DNA from 3 places in the Arthrobacter sp. 05T410 genome. Region 3 is predicted to be linked to each of the others. Evidence: predicted binding sites of a transcription regulator. Region 3 holds the regulator's gene; each other region holds the start of a gene.

Region 1 (5,447 bases), on a different contig from region 3:
CCAGGGTGGGCCAGAGCGCCACAAACCCGGGAAAGGAAGCCTGGACGTTGAGCAGGAGGCCGCAGCTGAGCATGGCCACAATGCCCAGCCAGCCAAGCCCGATCCGCCAGCCCCGCGGAAGCCGCAGGGCAGGAAGGGCCAAAGCCACGAGCGTGCCCAGGGCAAACTCCCACAGCCGGGCCCAGGTGTCGAAGTACGCCTCCGTTTGGCTCGCCTGGGTGAAGACGATCGAGTAGAGCAGCGAAACAAGGAAGATCACGGCGAAGACGTAGGACAGCAGCACACGGTAGCGGAGCCTGAAGCGCTTGGCGACGAACGCGGCCCCCACAAAAATGAGCGGCCACAGGATAAAGACCTGGCCCTGGATCGAAAGGGACCAGAAATGCTGGAAGGGACTGGCCTGGCTGTGATCCGCGGCGTAGTAGTTTGTCGCCTGGGTCTGCAGGAGCCAGTTCTCGGCATAGCCCAGGGAGGCCCAGCCCTGGTTGATGATTTCCATCCACCGGGTCCGGGGCAGGAAGAGGACAGTTGCGGCAAGGATGGCCACCAGGACGGTGACGGCGGCAGGGACGAGGCGCCGGAAAAGGTGCAGCCAGTGTTTGATGAGGGCCATGGACCGGCCCTGCTCGTACCGGCCCACGAACTGCAGCGTCATAAGGAAGGCCGAGATCAGCAGGAAGACGTCCACGCCGCCGGAAACCCGGCCCAGCCAGATGTGATAGGTCATGACCATCAGCACAGCGAGGGACCGGAGTCCCTGGATTTCGGGCCTGAAGGTGGATTTTCGGCCAGACTTGGCTGCGGGATCGTGCCCCGTCGCGGCAATGTGCCGGGCAGGCCGGGGCAAGGTTCCTTGCTGTGTCATAGAACTACCCCTCAACCAGATAACCAAAGCCTCCATGTTACCAAACCGTAATTTTGATGGCCAATCGTCACGGCGGCCACTGAACCCCATTGAGGCATGCCAACGTGGGAGTTTCCAGTGAACCCGGGACGCTGGAGCGGCACCTGACGGGTTAACTCTGCCAGAATCACGGCAACTTGCGGCCACGAACACGGCAGGACGGCAGCAGAGACTCGACAGAAAAAGGGACGGCCCGGCAGATGCCGGACCGTCCCCCCTGCGGGCAGAGCCTAGTGCTTGTGCCCTGCGTGCTCGTCTTCGTCAGCCGGCTTCTCCACCACGAGGGTTTCCGTGGTGAGGACCAGTGCCGCGATGGAGGCCGCGTTGCGCAGAGCCGCACGCGTCACCTTCACGGGGTCGATCACGCCGGCGGCGATCAGGTCTTCGTATTCGCCGGACTTGGCGTTGAAGCCCTGGTTCACGGCGGATTCGGCGACCTTGGCAGCCACGACATAGCCGTCGAAGCCGGCGTTCTGGGCGATCCAGCGCAGCGGCTGGACCAGGGCGCGGCGGACGATGCCGACGGCCGCAGCCGCGTCACCTTCGAGGGCCTGGACGGCCGCGTCCTCGTCGAGCGCCTTCAGCGCGTGGATGAGGGCGGAGCCGCCGCCGGCCACGATGCCTTCTTCGAGGGCAGCGCGGGTGGAGGACACGGCGTCCTCGATGCGGTGCTTCTTTTCCTTCAGCTCAACCTCGGTGGCGGCGCCGACCTTGATCACGCCGATGCCGCCGGCCAGCTTGGCCAGGCGTTCCTGCAGCTTTTCCTTGTCCCAGTCCGAATCGGTGCGGGTCAGCTCGGCGCGCAGCTGGGCAACACGGGCGGCGACGTCCTCGGCCGAACCGGCGCCGTCGACGATCGTGGTGTTGTCCTTGGTGATCGTGATGCGGCGTGCGGTGCCGAGCACCTCGAGGCCAACGGTGTCCAGGCTCAGGCCCAGCTCCGCGGAGACAACCTGCGCACCGGTGAGGGTCGCGATGTCCTGCAGCATGGCCTTGCGGCGGTCACCGAAGCCCGGCGCCTTGACGGCGACGACGTTCAGCGTGCCGCGGATGCGGTTGACGATCAGCGTGGACAGGGCCTCGCCCTCGACGTCTTCGGCGATGATGAAGAGCGGCTTGGAGCTCTGCAGCGCCTTTTCCAGCAGCGGCAGGAAATCCTGCACTGAGGAGATCTTGCCCTGGTTGATCAGGATCAGGGCGTCCTCGAGGACGGCCTCCTGGCGTTCCGCGTCGGTGACGAAGTACGGGGACAGGTAGCCCTTGTCGAACTGCATGCCCTCGGTCAGTACCAGCTCGGTCTGCGTGGTGGAGGACTCCTCGATGGTGATCACACCATCCTTGCCGACCTTGCCGAACGCCTCGGCCAGCAGCTCGCCGACCTCGTCGCTCTGGGCGGAGATTGCGGCAACGTTGGCAACCTGCGTGCCTTCAACCGGGCGGGCGTTCTCCAGCAGACGGGCGGCGACGGCCTCGACCGAAACCTCGATGCCGCGCTTGATTTCGCCAGGCGCGGCGCCTGCCGCTACGTTGCGCAGGCCTTCCTTGACCAGGGCCTGGGCCAGGACGGTGGCGGTGGTGGTGCCGTCGCCGGCAACATCGTTGGTCTTGGTGGCGACCTCCTTGGCAAGCTGCGCGCCAAGGTTCTCGTAGGGGTCATCCAGCTCGATTTCACGGGCGATGGTCACACCATCGTTGGTGATCGTGGGGGCGCCCCACTTCTTGTCCAGTACGACGTTGCGGCCGCGCGGACCCAGCGTGACCTTGACGGTGTTGGCGAGCTTATCGATGCCGGCTTCAAGCGACCGGCGGGCAGCGTCGTTAAACGCAAGCTGCTTTGCCATGGTTTTGTCCTTTCAAGACAGAACCCCGCGCAACTGATCCATTCAATGCGAAAGGATCGGCTGCGCGGGGGTCCAAGAGAGTTACTTTACGACGATCGCCAGAACGTCGCGGGCGGAGAGCACGAGGTACTCGGTGCCGCCGGTCTTGACTTCGGTTCCACCGTACTTGGAGTAGATGACGACGTCGCCAACGGCAACGTCAACGGGAACGCGGTTGCCGTTGTCATCGAAGCGGCCGGGGCCTACTGCAACAACTTCGCCTTCCTGCGGCTTCTCCTGCGCGGAGTCCGGGATAACCAGGCCGGAAGCCGTGGTCTGCTCGGCTTCGAGCGGGCGGACAACAATACGATCCTCAAGAGGCTTAATAGAGACCGACACTCGGACCTCTCCTTTTCGTCAGCAAATTCGTGGACTATGAAGCGGTGATGCCAAGGCGCACAGACCGTCGTCGCGGTGCCGGCAGCGTGCCTGGCGGAACGCGCTTCATGTGTTAGCACCCTCCTAGGGAGAGTGCTAATGACGACTCTATGTAAATGGTTAGCACTCGGTCAAGGCGAGTGCCAGAAATTCGTTCCGGGTGAACATTTCCCCTTAGGGGACATGCCCATTTTTCGCTGCGGCCGGAGGACACTTGGGCGTCATGCTCTGTACCCGTGCTGAGCGATGGACATACCCAACGGGTGCGGGCTGCCCGGGAGGACATGCCCATTTTTTGTTGCGGCCAGAGGACACTTGGGCGTCATGCTCTGTGCCCGCGCTGAGCGATGGACATACCCAACGGGTGCGGGCTGCCAGGGAGGACATGTCCATCCGTGGCGCAGGAGGCTGGGCATGTCCCCTGGCCCGTGGCCGTTGGCCGTTTGGCGGTGCGGTGCGCGCCCACCAGCGGCGTCTATTCGCGCGCCTACTCGATGGCTACTGGTCTGCGAGGTCGTCGAAGTCCACGTCCTCGCCGTCGTCTTCGTCCGTGTTCTGGCCTTCGTCATTCCGGTGCCGGAACGACAGCACGGCGCCGGCGGCGGCCAGCAGAATGCCGGCGACGAGGAAGATGATGCCGCCGAGCCGGGCCGCGGTATAGGTCTCGCGGATGGCCCGGGCCTCGTCCGTGGCGTCCTGGACGTTCTTGCCGCCGACGGAATACACGGTGGCGTTGAAGGAATCGAGGAAGAAGATAATCACCAAAAGTGCGACGGACACGACGGCGATCACCGCGCCGGCGATCAGCGCCGGTTTTGCGTAGCGGGCAAGTCCCTGCGGCCGCCGGCGCTCCTGCCTGGCGTCGTCGTCGCCGGCCGTGTCCTGCCCGGCCGTGTCCGCTGAGATGCTGTCGCCTGTGCCGCTGTCTTCCATGCCATCAAGCCTAGCCCCCGCCGTCCGGTCACAACGCGCCCGCGGACCTCAACTACGCTGGATGCCATGACTGACGCACCGCAGGAATATATTGCCCCGATCCTCACCCCCGAGGGCTGGGAGCTGCTGGCGTCGTTGGGCCCGTACCGCGAGGACGAGGCCTTCCGCCTCACGGCGTCGCTGCGCAAGGCCGGCCACTCCCCCGAGCTGGTCTCGGCCGTGCTCACCCAGTCCCGGCTGCGGACCAAGGCCGAGGCGAAGTTCGGCGAATTCGCCCGGCAGATGATTTTCACGAAGGCCGGTCTGGAGCAGGCCACCCGGCTCACGGTGGCGGCACGGCACGCGCAGCGGTTCGCGGAGGCCGGGATCGGCCACGTCGCGGATCTCGGCTGCGGGCTCGGGGCGGACTCCATGGCCCTGGCCTCCCTGGACCTGGTGGTCACCGCCGTGGAAATGGACGAGGCCACGGCCGCCTGCGCCACGATGAACCTGATCCCGTTCCGCAACGCCACGGTGGTCCATTCCGATGCAACGTCGGTATCCCTCGAGGGGATCGACGGCGTCTGGCTCGACCCAGCCCGGCGCACGACGTCCACTTCGGGAACCAAGCGGATCTGGGATCCGGAGGATTTCTCCCCGCCGCTGTCCTTCGTGGAGTCACTCGCCGGCACCGGTCGCGCCGTCGGCGTGAAGATGGGCCCCGGCATGCCGCACGATTCCGTGCCGGCCGGCTGCGAGGCGCAGTGGGTCTCTGTGGGCGGGGACGTGACCGAGGTGGCCCTGTGGTTCAACGCAGTGCGGCGTCCGGGGGTGCGGCGCGCGGCCCTCGTGCTCGGCCCCCTTGGTTCCGCTGAGCTCACCAGCGGCGAGGACTTCGGCGCCGGCCCGGTGGCGCCCGTTGGGCCCGTGGAGGGGTACCTGTATGAGCCCGACGGCGCGGTGATCCGCGCCGGCCTGGTGGCCGACGTCGCGCTCCAGCTGGGCGGGCACCTCGTGGACGAGCACATCGCCTACGTCTGCGCCCCGGAGCTGCATGACACCCCGTTCGCCAAGGCGTACAGGGTCCTGGAGGTGATGCCGTTCAACGTCAAGGCACTCAAGGCGTGGGTCAAGGATCAAGGCATCGGGGTCCTGGACATCAAGAAGCGCGGTATGGCTGTCACGCCCGAAGAGCTGCGCAAGCAACTCCTGCCCGGCGGCAGCGCAAAGCACAAGGACAAGAAATCCGCCACCCTGGTCCTCACCAGGATCGGCGAGGACCGGGTGGCCGTCTCGGTGGAGCCGGTCTAGCCCCGCCAGCGGGATCCCACCGGCCGAGTGCCCCGCGGCGCCGTGCCCCGCCGCCGCCGGAT
Region 2 (5,447 bases), on a different contig from region 3:
ATGAGTCCTTCCGCGTAGTGGATCTGGAACGGGCCCAGGGCCTGGTGCGCGACCACGTCATCTTTTCCCCGGGCTATGGCCGCACCCCGCATGGGCGCACCCTCCACAGCCTCGGGCCGCTTTCCGCCGAAGGTGGCCGAGCAAAATTCGCCCTGGCGATGACGCGTGCCCGCCGGTCCCTGCACGTGCTCAGCTGCTTCCGGCCCGAAGACCTTGATGTCAGCCGCCTCAGCCACGGCGCCGTGGACTTCTACGAGCTCCTGGACCGTGAGATCGCGGGCAACACGGATCTTGGCAGCCCCGCCTCCCGGGCCGCGGCCAGCGAGCAGGCGCTCGGCGCCGATCCGCTCGTGGCCGACCTGGGTGACCGGCTCCGGGCCCGCGGGGCACGGGTGTGGCACCAGTACGACGGCGTCCTGAACATGGTGGCGGCCGCCGATCCGATGACCACGATCGGCCAGGACGATGCGGAGATTCCCCGTCCGGTGGCGATCGAGTCGGACGGTACCAGCCACTACCGGCGGATGAGCGTCCGCGAACGGAGCAGGCTCCGGCCGCAGCTCCTGGAGCGGCTTGGCTGGCGGTACATGCCCCTGTGGACCATAGAGGTCTTCACCGACCCCTCGGCCTGCGCCGACCGGATTGGCGGCTACCTCGGGTTGGAGAAGCCCGCCGTGTCCAGCCGGCTGCGGACATCGCACGGTTTCTTCGACGACGGCATCGAGCATTTGGCTATTGACGAGGCGCGGGCCGCCGAGTACCACGTGGCGGCCGAACCCGCCGGACAGGTATTCCGCGGCCACGAAACTGCCGGCCAAGAATTCCGCCGGCAGGCACCAGCATCAGCAATGACAGGCAATTCAGGCAGTAAGGAGGCCGGCGGCATGAGTGCGGACGGCATCACTAGCAACACTGGCAAGACCGGCGACACCGGCAACACGAACGACACCGGCGCCACGAACGACGCCGTCGCCACCGGCGCGGCGGGCGCCGCGGCCGACACCGCGGGGCCGAAGACCGGTGAGTCGACGGGGGCCGCGGCCGACACCGCAGGGTCGAAGGCCGGCGAATCGACCGGGGAATCGACCGGCGACGGGCCGGAACAGGAGGCCGAGAAGGAGACGTCGCGCCGTTCGGAGGCACAGGCCACCGTTCCGGAGGGTGTGCTGCCGAACAAGGCGGCGGAAGACGACCCCCGACGCTGGGGTGACCAGCCTGATAATTACGATCACGACGCCTGGCTCCAGGAACAGAAGCCGCCGCACTGGGGCTGACGTGCCGGCCCGCAGCCCAGAGCCTGCGGGCGCGGCCCGCGCCGGAGCATACGGCCCGGGCCACTGGCCCGGCGAAAACGCCCTGCTGGCTGGACAGCTAGCCCGGCGGTGACGCCACAAGCACGAAAAACAATTTGCCCTGGGTAGACGCGCCCGCCAGCCTTCGGGCCTGGTCGGCCGTCGCTGCCACCACCACCAGCCCGTCAGTCTCCGCAGTGGCGGGCCAGGAGCCGGCCTTGCCGCCCTGCGTCGACGTCCAGAGCACTGGTACGGCTTCGGCCAGGATTTGGCTTTCGCCGGGTTGTTCCATGCCGTTGCCGGCAGTGAGCACCACGTTGACGAGCTGCCCGGGGGAGACCAGCTGGATGGAGGCCGGATCTGCCATCCTCAGCGGCACGGCCGCAGAGCCTCGCGGGCTTCCGGCGAGCAGGCCCGGTCCCAGGATCTGGGCGTCGGTGAGGAGCTGGCCCTGGCGCAACGGTGCGGCCAGCTGTTTTCCCTCGAACGCGGTCTCGCTGCCGGGGCTGCCCGCAGGAATAAGGCCGGGTGGCACGCTGATCCTGCTGAGATCGCCGGGTTCCAGGGACTTTCCAGCGGGCAGATCGGCCGCGGCGGCGAAGGCTGCGACAGTGTCAGTGGGCGCTGGAGCCAGTTGCTGAACTGTCAGTCCGGCGGGGATGCAGAACAGGAGGGCCGCGATAAGCCGCCGGTTCCGGTTCAGCCAGCCGCGCAGGCGGTGCCACGACGGACGGCCGCGGGGCGGGCGCCGGCGGGGTTTCACGGGACCGATCCGGCTCCGGAACGGAAGGCCCGCGGCGGAAAACGTGGCGGCAGGAAGGCTCGTTGGACGGATACCGGTGCGGGACCAGCGGCCGGGTCCAGCTTCAGGCATTGCGGCGCGGAACGGCCTGAACAAAGGCGTGGAAGACGGCACAGGCGCCGCCGGGGCAGCCGTCTTGAACGAAGGCGGGGAAACCGCGGTGAGGAAAAGTTCCATGCCGCCACGCTACGGATCCGCGCAGAGCGGCGGCAGCTGCGGAACGTCCTATGTGGACAACGGCAACAGCGGCAACGGCAACAGCGGCAACAGCGGACAGGGATTCAGGCAGTGCCGAGAATCAGCCGGCCGTGGCCCAGCCGGCGGCCGGCGCCAACCCGGCAGGTGCCTTAGCTGGCCGCGGCGGCGGGCGCGGGGGTGGCCGCGGGAGCTGCAGGAGCCGGGGAAACCGTGCTGCCCTTGGCGTCGCGCGAATCGGTCCGGTAGAAGCCGGAGCCCTTGAACACTACGCCGACGCTGTTGAACTTCTTGCGCAGCGTGCCCTGGCACTCGGGGCAGGACGTCAAGGAGTTGTCGCTGAACGACTGCACGATCTCGAAGGCGTGGCTGCAGTCCTTGCAGGCGTATGCATACGTGGGCACTGGAAATCCTCCTCAGGGGCAAACGAGCAGGTCCCGTACTGCGGAGTCCGGATCACCGCCGATATTTCTATCGACCTGTTCCGTCCTTAGCAGTCGCAGGGCCTGAGTGCCAATTCTATCACCTTGGCGGGAACCCGGATCAGGCGGGCCGGGATCGGCCGAGCCGGACGATCCCGCCCGGGGTCAGCGCCGTGTCGACTTTCCGGTCGAACGACTCCGCGGGGATGCTGCCTGCGGGCAGCACCTCCGTGTCATAGACGACGGCGGCAGTCGGCGACGCGACAGCGTCGGCTGCAGCGTCGGCCGCCCCGGCGTCCGCCCCGCCGGACGCGGAGGACATGGCAGCCAGGGCGGCAAGGAACTTGTCGTAGTAGCCGCCGCCCTGCCCGATTCGGTTGCCCGAGAAATCCACCGCGGTGGCCGGCAGGAAGATTGCGGTGGCGTCCCGCATGACTTCGGTACCGTGGCGCTCTCCGACAGGCTCCTGGATGGGCGCGTACCGGCTGCGGACAAACCCGGACTGGGGAGTCCAGAACACCCAGCTGAGCTCGATGTCGGGTTCGCAAACGGGCAGCAGCACCCGGTGCCCGGCCTCGACCAGGGCAGTCAGCAGTGGCAGTGTGGGCGGTTCGGCGCCCACACCGAGGTACGCCGCGAAGGTGCCTTGGCGGCCGCGGCCAAGCCCGGAGGCCCAAGCGAGCCCGTGGCTGGCGATGCCCGCCGCGGCGGTGTCCTGTGCGGCCAGCGGGAGTGCGGAACGCGCCGCCCTGTGGCTGGAGCGAATTTCCTCTTTTGACGCCATCTTGGCCCGTCCTCTGCCTTTTGCGGCCGCGCTGCACCGGGGGGCCCGGCAGGCGGTTCGCATAATGATTACGCAATGATTGGTCCCTCCGTTAGATTAGTCGTGTGAATACACCCATCGCTTCCGTCCGCAAGGCCGTTATCCCCGCCGCGGGCCTTGGTACCAGGTTTCTCCCGGCCACAAAGGCCATGCCCAAGGAAATGCTGCCTGTCGTTGACAAGCCGGCCATCCAGTACGTCGTCGAGGAGGCCGTGAATGTCGGCCTGAACGACATCCTGATGATCACTGGCCGCAACAAGCGGGCGTTGGAGGACCACTTCGACCGCGTCCCCGCGCTGGAGTCCACCCTGGAGGCGAAGGGTGACACTGCGAAGCTCGAATCCATCCAGGCCGCCAGCAACCTCGGTGACATCCACTACGTCCGCCAGGGCGATCCCATGGGCCTCGGCCACGCCGTCCTCCGGGCCAAGCAGCACGTCGGGCATGAGCCGTTCGCCGTCCTCCTGGGAGATGACCTCATTGACGCCCGCGATGAGCTCCTCAGCACCATGATCGAGGTCCAGGCCAAGACCGGCGGGTCAGTGGTCGCTCTGATCGAGGTGGACCCGTCCCAGATCAGTGCCTACGGCTGCGCGGACGTCGAGGCAATCGGCGGTGAGGACTACGTCCGCATCAACCAGCTCGTGGAGAAGCCCGATGTCGCGGACGCCCCGTCCAACCTGGCCGTGATTGGCCGCTACGTGTTGCACCCGGCCGTCTTTGAAGTGCTGGAGCGCACCGCGCCCGGCCGCGGCGGGGAAATCCAGCTCACGGACGCCCTGCAGGAACTCTCGGCCGGCACCGGCGAGGGCTACGGCGTGTACGGCGTCATCTTCCGCGGCCGCCGCTACGACACCGGCGACAAGCTCAGCTACCTCAAGGCCTGTGTCCAGCTCGCCTGCGACAGTGAGGACCTCGGCCCGGGCCTGCGCGAATGGCTGCCCGGCTTCGCGTCCAGCCTGGCCCCCAGCCTCGCCAAATAACTCCCGTGGGGGGCAGCTTCACCTGGCCGGTGACCTTGGAGAGCGGCGAAATCGTGTTGCGCCCGATCCGGTACCGGGACCGCAAGGAGTGGACAGCGCTCAGGTCCCGCAACTGCGAGTGGCTGGCCCCCTGGGAGGCATCGAACCCGGTCCCCGGCGGCGGCCTGCCGGACTACCGGCAGATGGTGCGCTCGCTCAAGGCCCAGGCCGCGCAGGCCACGGCCCTGCCATTCGTCATCGCGGAATGGACACCAGGCCATCAGGCGCCGGTGATCGTGGGGCAGCTGACGGTGTCCTCGATCGTCTGGGGATCGGCCATGATGGCGACGCTTGGCTATTGGGTCGACAAGGAACGGGCCGGCCGGGGGATCGCCCCGACCGCCGTGGCCATGGCGACCGACTATTGCTTCGGCACCCTTGGCCTGCACCGCATGGAGATCAACATCAGGCCGGAGAACGCGCCGAGCCTGCGCGTGGTGGAAAAACTCGGGTTTCGTGACGAGGGATTCCGGCCCAGGTTCCTGCACATCAACGGTGAATGGGCAGACCACCGGACCTTCGCGCTCACGGCTGAGGAAGTGCCGGAAGGCCTCCTCGCGCGGTGGCTGAGAACCCGCCAGTCCTGAGGCCCATGAGAGCCGCCTGACCAGCCACGACGCCCCGACGCCGGCCAGTCGCCGCTGCGCGCGCGACACACCCCTGACAATGCGGGGCAGCACCTCATATACCTCATACGGTTTTGAGTGTGGACTTCCCTCTTAGCAGCTCTGTGATCCTTGTCATTGCTGTTGCGCTCTGGATCGTGTGGGTGGCGCCCTACGTTCTCCGGAACGGACGCCACCAGCTGCAGCCTGCAGGCGACTTCCTGGCGGATGTCATTGACATGGAACCAGCAGATCCACATGCGGGGAAGGTTATGAAAATGGCGGC
Region 3 (5,447 bases):
TGCCGCACAAAACAGAGCCGGCCGCTGCCCCTGACGGGCGGCGGCCGGCTCTCGTGCTTGGGTCCGGGCCGGCTATTTGATCCAGCGCAGGTTGAATTCGTAGCGGTGCGGCTGGCCGCGGTTGACGTGGATGCCTGCCGCCACCGAGAAGCACGTCACGGCGATCCAGATCACCGTGGCGAGCACGGCGAAGAGGTTGCCCACCACCGGGATGAAGACCAGCAGATTGGCCAGCACCGCGGCCAGGGTCGGCGGCAGCGTGAAATTGAGGGCTTCCTTGGATTCCTGTGCCGTGAACGGGCCGCGGTCCTTGAAGATGAGGTAGATCAGCAGCGACGGCACGCAGCCCAGGATGCCGCCGAAGTGCGCGAGCGTGGCCCACTGGCGGTCCTCGCTGGCCGTCAGCGGCAGCGCGTTTGCCGGAACGCCATGGTACGGGGGCTGGCCATGGCCAGCCTGATTGCCCGTGTGTTCGCGTGCGTTATCTGCCACGGTGTAGCCCTTCGGATTGCGGTGATGCGTTGCTGCCTGGGTTGTGCCTGAAATAGCCGGGACCGCGCTGGAAGCGCGGCCGCCGTTTCAAGAATACTTGCTCGGGCAAGGAAATGGAGATCAGAGGCGGCCGCCGCGGCGGACTAGGGCACGGTGAGGAAGTCAATGACCTCTTCCACGCGGCCAAGCAGCGACGCCTCCAGATCAGCGTAGCTGCGGACAGCCCCTAGGAGTTTCTGCCAGCCGAGGCCGATGTCCTCCTTCGTGGAGTGGGGCCACCCGAAAGCCATCAGGATCCCGGTCTTCCAGTCCGTGCCGCGGGGGATCACGGGCCACTGCTCGATCCCCAGGACCGAGGGCCGGATGGCCTGCCACACGTCCACGTAGGGGTGCCCCACAATCAGGACGTTGCCTGCGGCGCCCGGTGAGGCCATGACGGCGTCGGCGATCCGCGACTCCTTGGAGTCTGCCACCAAGTGGTCTACGAGCACGCCGAGGCGCCGCCCGGGGCCCGGGCCGAAGTCCGCCACGGCGGCCGCGAGGTCGTCAATGCCGTGCAGGGGCTCGACGACGATGCCCTCCACCCGGAGGTCATCGCCCCAGACCTTCTCCACCAGCTCGGCGTCGTGCTTTCCTTCCACCCAGATGCGGCTGGCCTTGGCCACCTGTGCGCGCTGCCCCGCCACCCGCACCGAGCCCGACGCCGTGCGGCCGGCACCGGCGGCCGGTGCCGTCTTCTTCGGGGCCGGCGGCATCAGGCGGATGGGCTGGCCGTCCAAGAGGAAGCCGAAGCCGAGGCGGAAGGACCGCGACTTGCCCCGCCGGTCCTCCAGCGCCACCACGTGCATGCCGCCGGACTTCTCCACGCGGGTTACGGCGCCCACCCAGCCGGACTGGACCTCCTCGAGGACCATCCCGCGTTCCACCGGGACTTCCGGCAGCTGGGTCTTGGCGGGGGCGGACAGGTCCTGGGGTCCCCAGTTCTGGTACGACATCTCTTCACGCTTACTTTGCACTCGGAATGTACGGCGGTCGGTGGAACTCTCCGGGGGCCGGAACCGGACCGCGACGGCGCGGCAACGGCAGCGTCTGCCACGGTCTCGGCGCCGGCGTGACGGGAATCGCGTTCCCGCGGGCCACGCCTGGAGCGAATCCAATGCTAACAACGCGGCGACTCATATTAGACTGGTTAGCACTTAGGCATGTCGAGTGCTAACCCTTGTCCTGCGGCGGGCCGTCCGTGCACCACTTGTGGACCCGGACCGGACGCGGGGGTGGCACCGGCTGCGGGACAGTCGATTGGAGGTGGAGCGTGAGCGAACCGCGCAAACTCGAAGTGCTGCGCGCCATCGTGGAGGACTACGTCCATTCGCGTGAGCCCGTTGGTTCCAAAGCGCTCGTCGAACGGCACCATCTCGGCGTCTCGAGCGCCACGATCCGAAATGACATGGCGGCGCTGGAAGACGAGGGCCTGATCACGGCACCGCACACGAGTGCAGGCCGGATCCCCACTGACAAGGGCTACCGGTTGTTCGTCGACCAGATCTCAGCGGTGAAGCCGTTGTCCCAGGCCGAGCGCCGGGCCATCCAGGCGCTGCTGGAAGGATCCGAGGACCTCGACGACATCCTTGACCGGACCGTGAGGCTCCTCTCGCACCTGACCAACCAGGTCGCCGTCGTGCAGTATCCGCTGCTCAGCCGCGCCCGGGTGCGGCACATTGAGTTCGTGCTGCTGGCGCCCAGGAAAGTGCTGGCTGTTCTGATCGCTGACACGGGCAAGGTGGAGCAGCGCGTGATCGACGTCGGGCAGGACATTCCCGACGACGCGCTGTCGGAATTGCGGAGCAGCTTTCTGGCCAGCCTCTCCGGTACGCCGCTGAGCCTGATGCCGCAGCTGCTGCCCGCCGTCGTTGCCGGTGGCCCGCCCGCGCGGCGCGGAGCAGCCCAGGCGCTGGCCCGCGGCCTTGAGGCCCTGGCCACGAGCAGCCGTGAAGAGCGCATGGTCATGGCCGGCACCGCAAACCTGGCCCGCTCCAATGTGGACTTCCCGCTCAGCATCGGCCCCGTGCTGGAGGCCCTCGAGGAACAGGTGGTCATGCTCCGCCTGCTCAGCGAAATGGCCGAAGACCCGCGCGGCGTGACCGTCAGCATCGGCCGGGAAAACCCCTACGACGGTCTCGCCGAGGCCTCGGTCGTGGCCACCGCCTACGGGCCGGACGCCACGGCCAAGGTCGGAGTGCTTGGGCCCACCCGGATGGACTATCCCACCACCATGGCCGCCGTCCGAGCGGTGGCCCGCTACCTTTCGAGGATCCTGGGGCCCTGACGGGTCCGGGACCGAATACGACTTCTTGCCCCACAGGCAGTGCCCCACAGGCAGTACCCCACAGGCAGTACAACAAGGAAGAGATACACACTTTGAGCAGCCACTACGACGTTCTTGGAGTCTCCCGCGACGCATCGGGGGAGGAGATCAAGAAGGCCTACCGGAAACTGGCCCGGACCCTGCACCCGGACGTGAACCCCGGGGAGGACGCCTCGGACAGGTTCAAGGCCGTCACGCACGCCTACGAGGTCCTCTCCGATCCGCAGAAGCGCCGGGTCTATGACACCACCGGCAACGAGAACGGCACCGACAACGGGTTCGGCGGCGGCAGCTACTCGGGCCAGGGCTTCGCCTTCCAGGACATCTTCGAGACCTTCTTCGGCGCTGGTGGCGGCCAGGGCGGCCCGGCGTCCCGGGTCCGCCGCGGCCAGGACGCGCTGATCAGCGTCCGGATCGACCTCCGCGATGCGGTGTTCGGCGTGAACAAAAAGCTCGAGGTCGACACGGCCGTCATCTGCCCCACCTGCGAGGGATCCTGCTGCCGGGAGGGCACCCACCCGGTCCGCTGCGACATCTGTGGCGGCAGCGGTCAGGTCCAGCGCGCCGTGCGGTCCATCCTGGGCCAGGTCATGACGTCCGCCCCCTGCGGGTCTTGCGAGGGCTTCGGCACCGTCATCAAGGACCCGTGCAACGAATGCAGCGGCCAGGGCCGGATCCGCAGCCGCCGCTCGCTGACCGTCAAGGTCCCGGCCGGCGTGGCCACCGGCACCCGCATCCAGCTGTCCGGCCAGGGCGAGGCCGGCCCTGCCGGCGGCCCCGCCGGGGACCTGTACGTGGAGATCAGGGTCAACAACGACGCCACTTACGTGCGCGAGGGCGATGACCTGCACGCGAGCCTCAACATTCCCATGACGGCGGCCGCCCTCGGCACCGAAATATCCCTCGACACCTTCGACGGACAGCAGGAGATCGACGTCAAGGCCGGCACCCAGTCCGGCGAGATCATCACCCTTCGCGGTCTTGGCGTCACGCACCTGCGCGGCCACGGCCGCGGCGATCTGAAGGTGCACCTGCAGGTGGAAACACCGGTCAAGCTCGATCACGTCCAGGAGGAACTTCTCCGCCAGCTGGCCAAGCACCGTGGCGAGCACCTCACGGAAGGAAAGCTTGCGGCCAGCGGCGGCGTCTTCGCCAAACTGCGGGACCGGCTCGGTAACCTGTAGCGGTGAGTAACCCGGTCTTCTTCACCGCCCCAGGCACCCTGGACCAGCAGGTCCCCGGCTCGGCCTTCGTCCTCGAGGGAACCGAGGCCCGCCACGCCGTCACCGTCAAACGGATCGGCGTCGGCGAAGCGGTCGACATCGCGGACGGCGCAGGCAAGCGCCTGACCGGCACCGTGACAGCCGTCGCTGCCGGGGAGCTGAGCGTCGAATGCGTGGACCTGGCTGAGGAACCACGGCCAGGAACACGGCTGGTCCTGGTCCAGGCCCTGGCGAAGGGCGACCGCGATGAACTGGCGGCCGAGACCGCGACCGAGTTGGGCATCGACGCCGTCATTCCCTGGCAGGCCGAGCGGTCCATTGTGCGGTGGAAGGCTGAGCGGGCCGCGAAGGCGCATGCCAAGTGGCAGTCGGTGGTGACGGCAGCCGCCAAACAGGCGCGCCGGGCATGGATTCCCGAGGTCCGGGCCGCCGTCGACGGCGCCGGGCTGCAGGCGGCCGTAACGGCGGCAGACCTCGCCGTCATCCTGCACGAAGACGCCGTGCGCCCGCTGCGGCAGGTACTCGAGGCCTGGCTGGAAAGTGTTGGGCCCGGCGATGTTGTGGCAGATGATGCCGGATCCCGTGAGGTCCTGCTGATCGTGGGTCCGGAAGGCGGCATCAGCCCGCGGGAGGTGACCCGGCTTTGCGACGCCGGCGCAGTTACGGCCCTTTTGGGGCACCATGTGCTGCGTTCGTCCACGGCCGGGCCCGCCGCCACTGTGCTGGCCAGCGACATCCTCGGCCGCTGGTGACCTGCGGCAGCCGCCGCCGCAGGTGACGTGATGCCTTGTTGAGGTGACGGCTACTTGACCGTGAACCCGCGGGTGTCCTGGAATACTTCCTTGGCGCTGTCGGATGCGTCCACCTGGGACACCCGGACCTCGTAATTGCCCGGGCCGAGGTTCACGGACAAGGTGAACAGCCCGGGCCGGGCTGCATCGGCGGAGGCGGTGGCGCTGCCGTTGAGATACGCGGTCTTGGCGTTGTCGCCGTCGCCGTCGACCTTGAGGATCGCCCAGCGGAGCTTCCCGCCCTGGACGGTGCTGCGGCCGCTGATCTTGACCGAACCGTCGGCCACGGACGTGCCCTCCTGCGGATCAATGATCCACACTGGTGCCACCATCCCGGCGCTGCGGGAGGTCGGCTCGCCCAGGCGGACATGGTTGAAGGCGACGTAGTCGGTGTGACCGTCCACCAGCACAACCACCTGGACCTGCTGTCCGGCATCGATGAGGCCGGCGCTGGCCGCGGCAGCTGTCGCCGTGTAGACGAGCTGCTGGATGGCGCGCTCGGCCATGGCCGCATCCACGTTGCTGTTGAAGGCATCAGCGGAGACATCCACCGTGATGACGTTCTTGCCGGAAATC

Evidence for each region. The regulator HrcA, encoded in region 3, represses chaperone genes, less so after heat shock. The targets are predictions, from matches to a motif close to TTNGCACTCGNNNNNNNCGAGTGCNAA.
Region 1: groES (co-chaperone GroES) is a predicted target of HrcA. The motif match lies at 3,283-3,309, and genes of this name have one in related genera.
Region 2: AC1DFR_RS14895 (FmdB family zinc ribbon protein) is a predicted target of HrcA. The motif match lies at 2,780-2,806, and genes of this name have one in related genera.

The regions. Positions count from the first base shown of each region.
Region 1 covers NZ_JBFTLP010000003.1:460,171-465,617, reverse strand. The annotation lists gene AC1DFR_RS06835 (acyltransferase family protein) at 1-865, opposite strand, end outside; gene groL (chaperonin GroEL) at 1,135-2,745, opposite strand; gene groES (co-chaperone GroES) at 2,827-3,123, opposite strand; gene AC1DFR_RS06820 (hypothetical protein) at 3,661-4,095, opposite strand; gene AC1DFR_RS06815 (class I SAM-dependent methyltransferase) at 4,162-5,385, shown strand.
Region 2 covers NZ_JBFTLP010000012.1:6,769-12,215, forward strand. The annotation lists gene AC1DFR_RS14885 (AAA family ATPase) at 1-1,274, shown strand, start outside; gene AC1DFR_RS14890 (RcpC/CpaB family pilus assembly protein) at 1,372-2,055, opposite strand; gene AC1DFR_RS14895 (FmdB family zinc ribbon protein) at 2,442-2,693, opposite strand; gene AC1DFR_RS14900 (5-formyltetrahydrofolate cyclo-ligase) at 2,833-3,495, opposite strand; gene galU (UTP--glucose-1-phosphate uridylyltransferase GalU) at 3,600-4,517, shown strand; gene AC1DFR_RS14910 (GNAT family N-acetyltransferase) at 4,523-5,143, shown strand; gene AC1DFR_RS14915 (hypothetical protein) at 5,287-5,447, shown strand, end outside.
Region 3 covers NZ_JBFTLP010000001.1:66,190-71,636, forward strand. The annotation lists gene AC1DFR_RS00280 (DUF4870 domain-containing protein) at 73-492, opposite strand; gene AC1DFR_RS00285 (DUF3097 domain-containing protein) at 636-1,487, opposite strand; gene hrcA (heat-inducible transcriptional repressor HrcA) at 1,805-2,818, shown strand; gene dnaJ (molecular chaperone DnaJ) at 2,911-4,041, shown strand; gene AC1DFR_RS00300 (16S rRNA (uracil(1498)-N(3))-methyltransferase) at 4,044-4,832, shown strand; gene AC1DFR_RS00305 (GerMN domain-containing protein) at 4,883-5,447, opposite strand, start outside.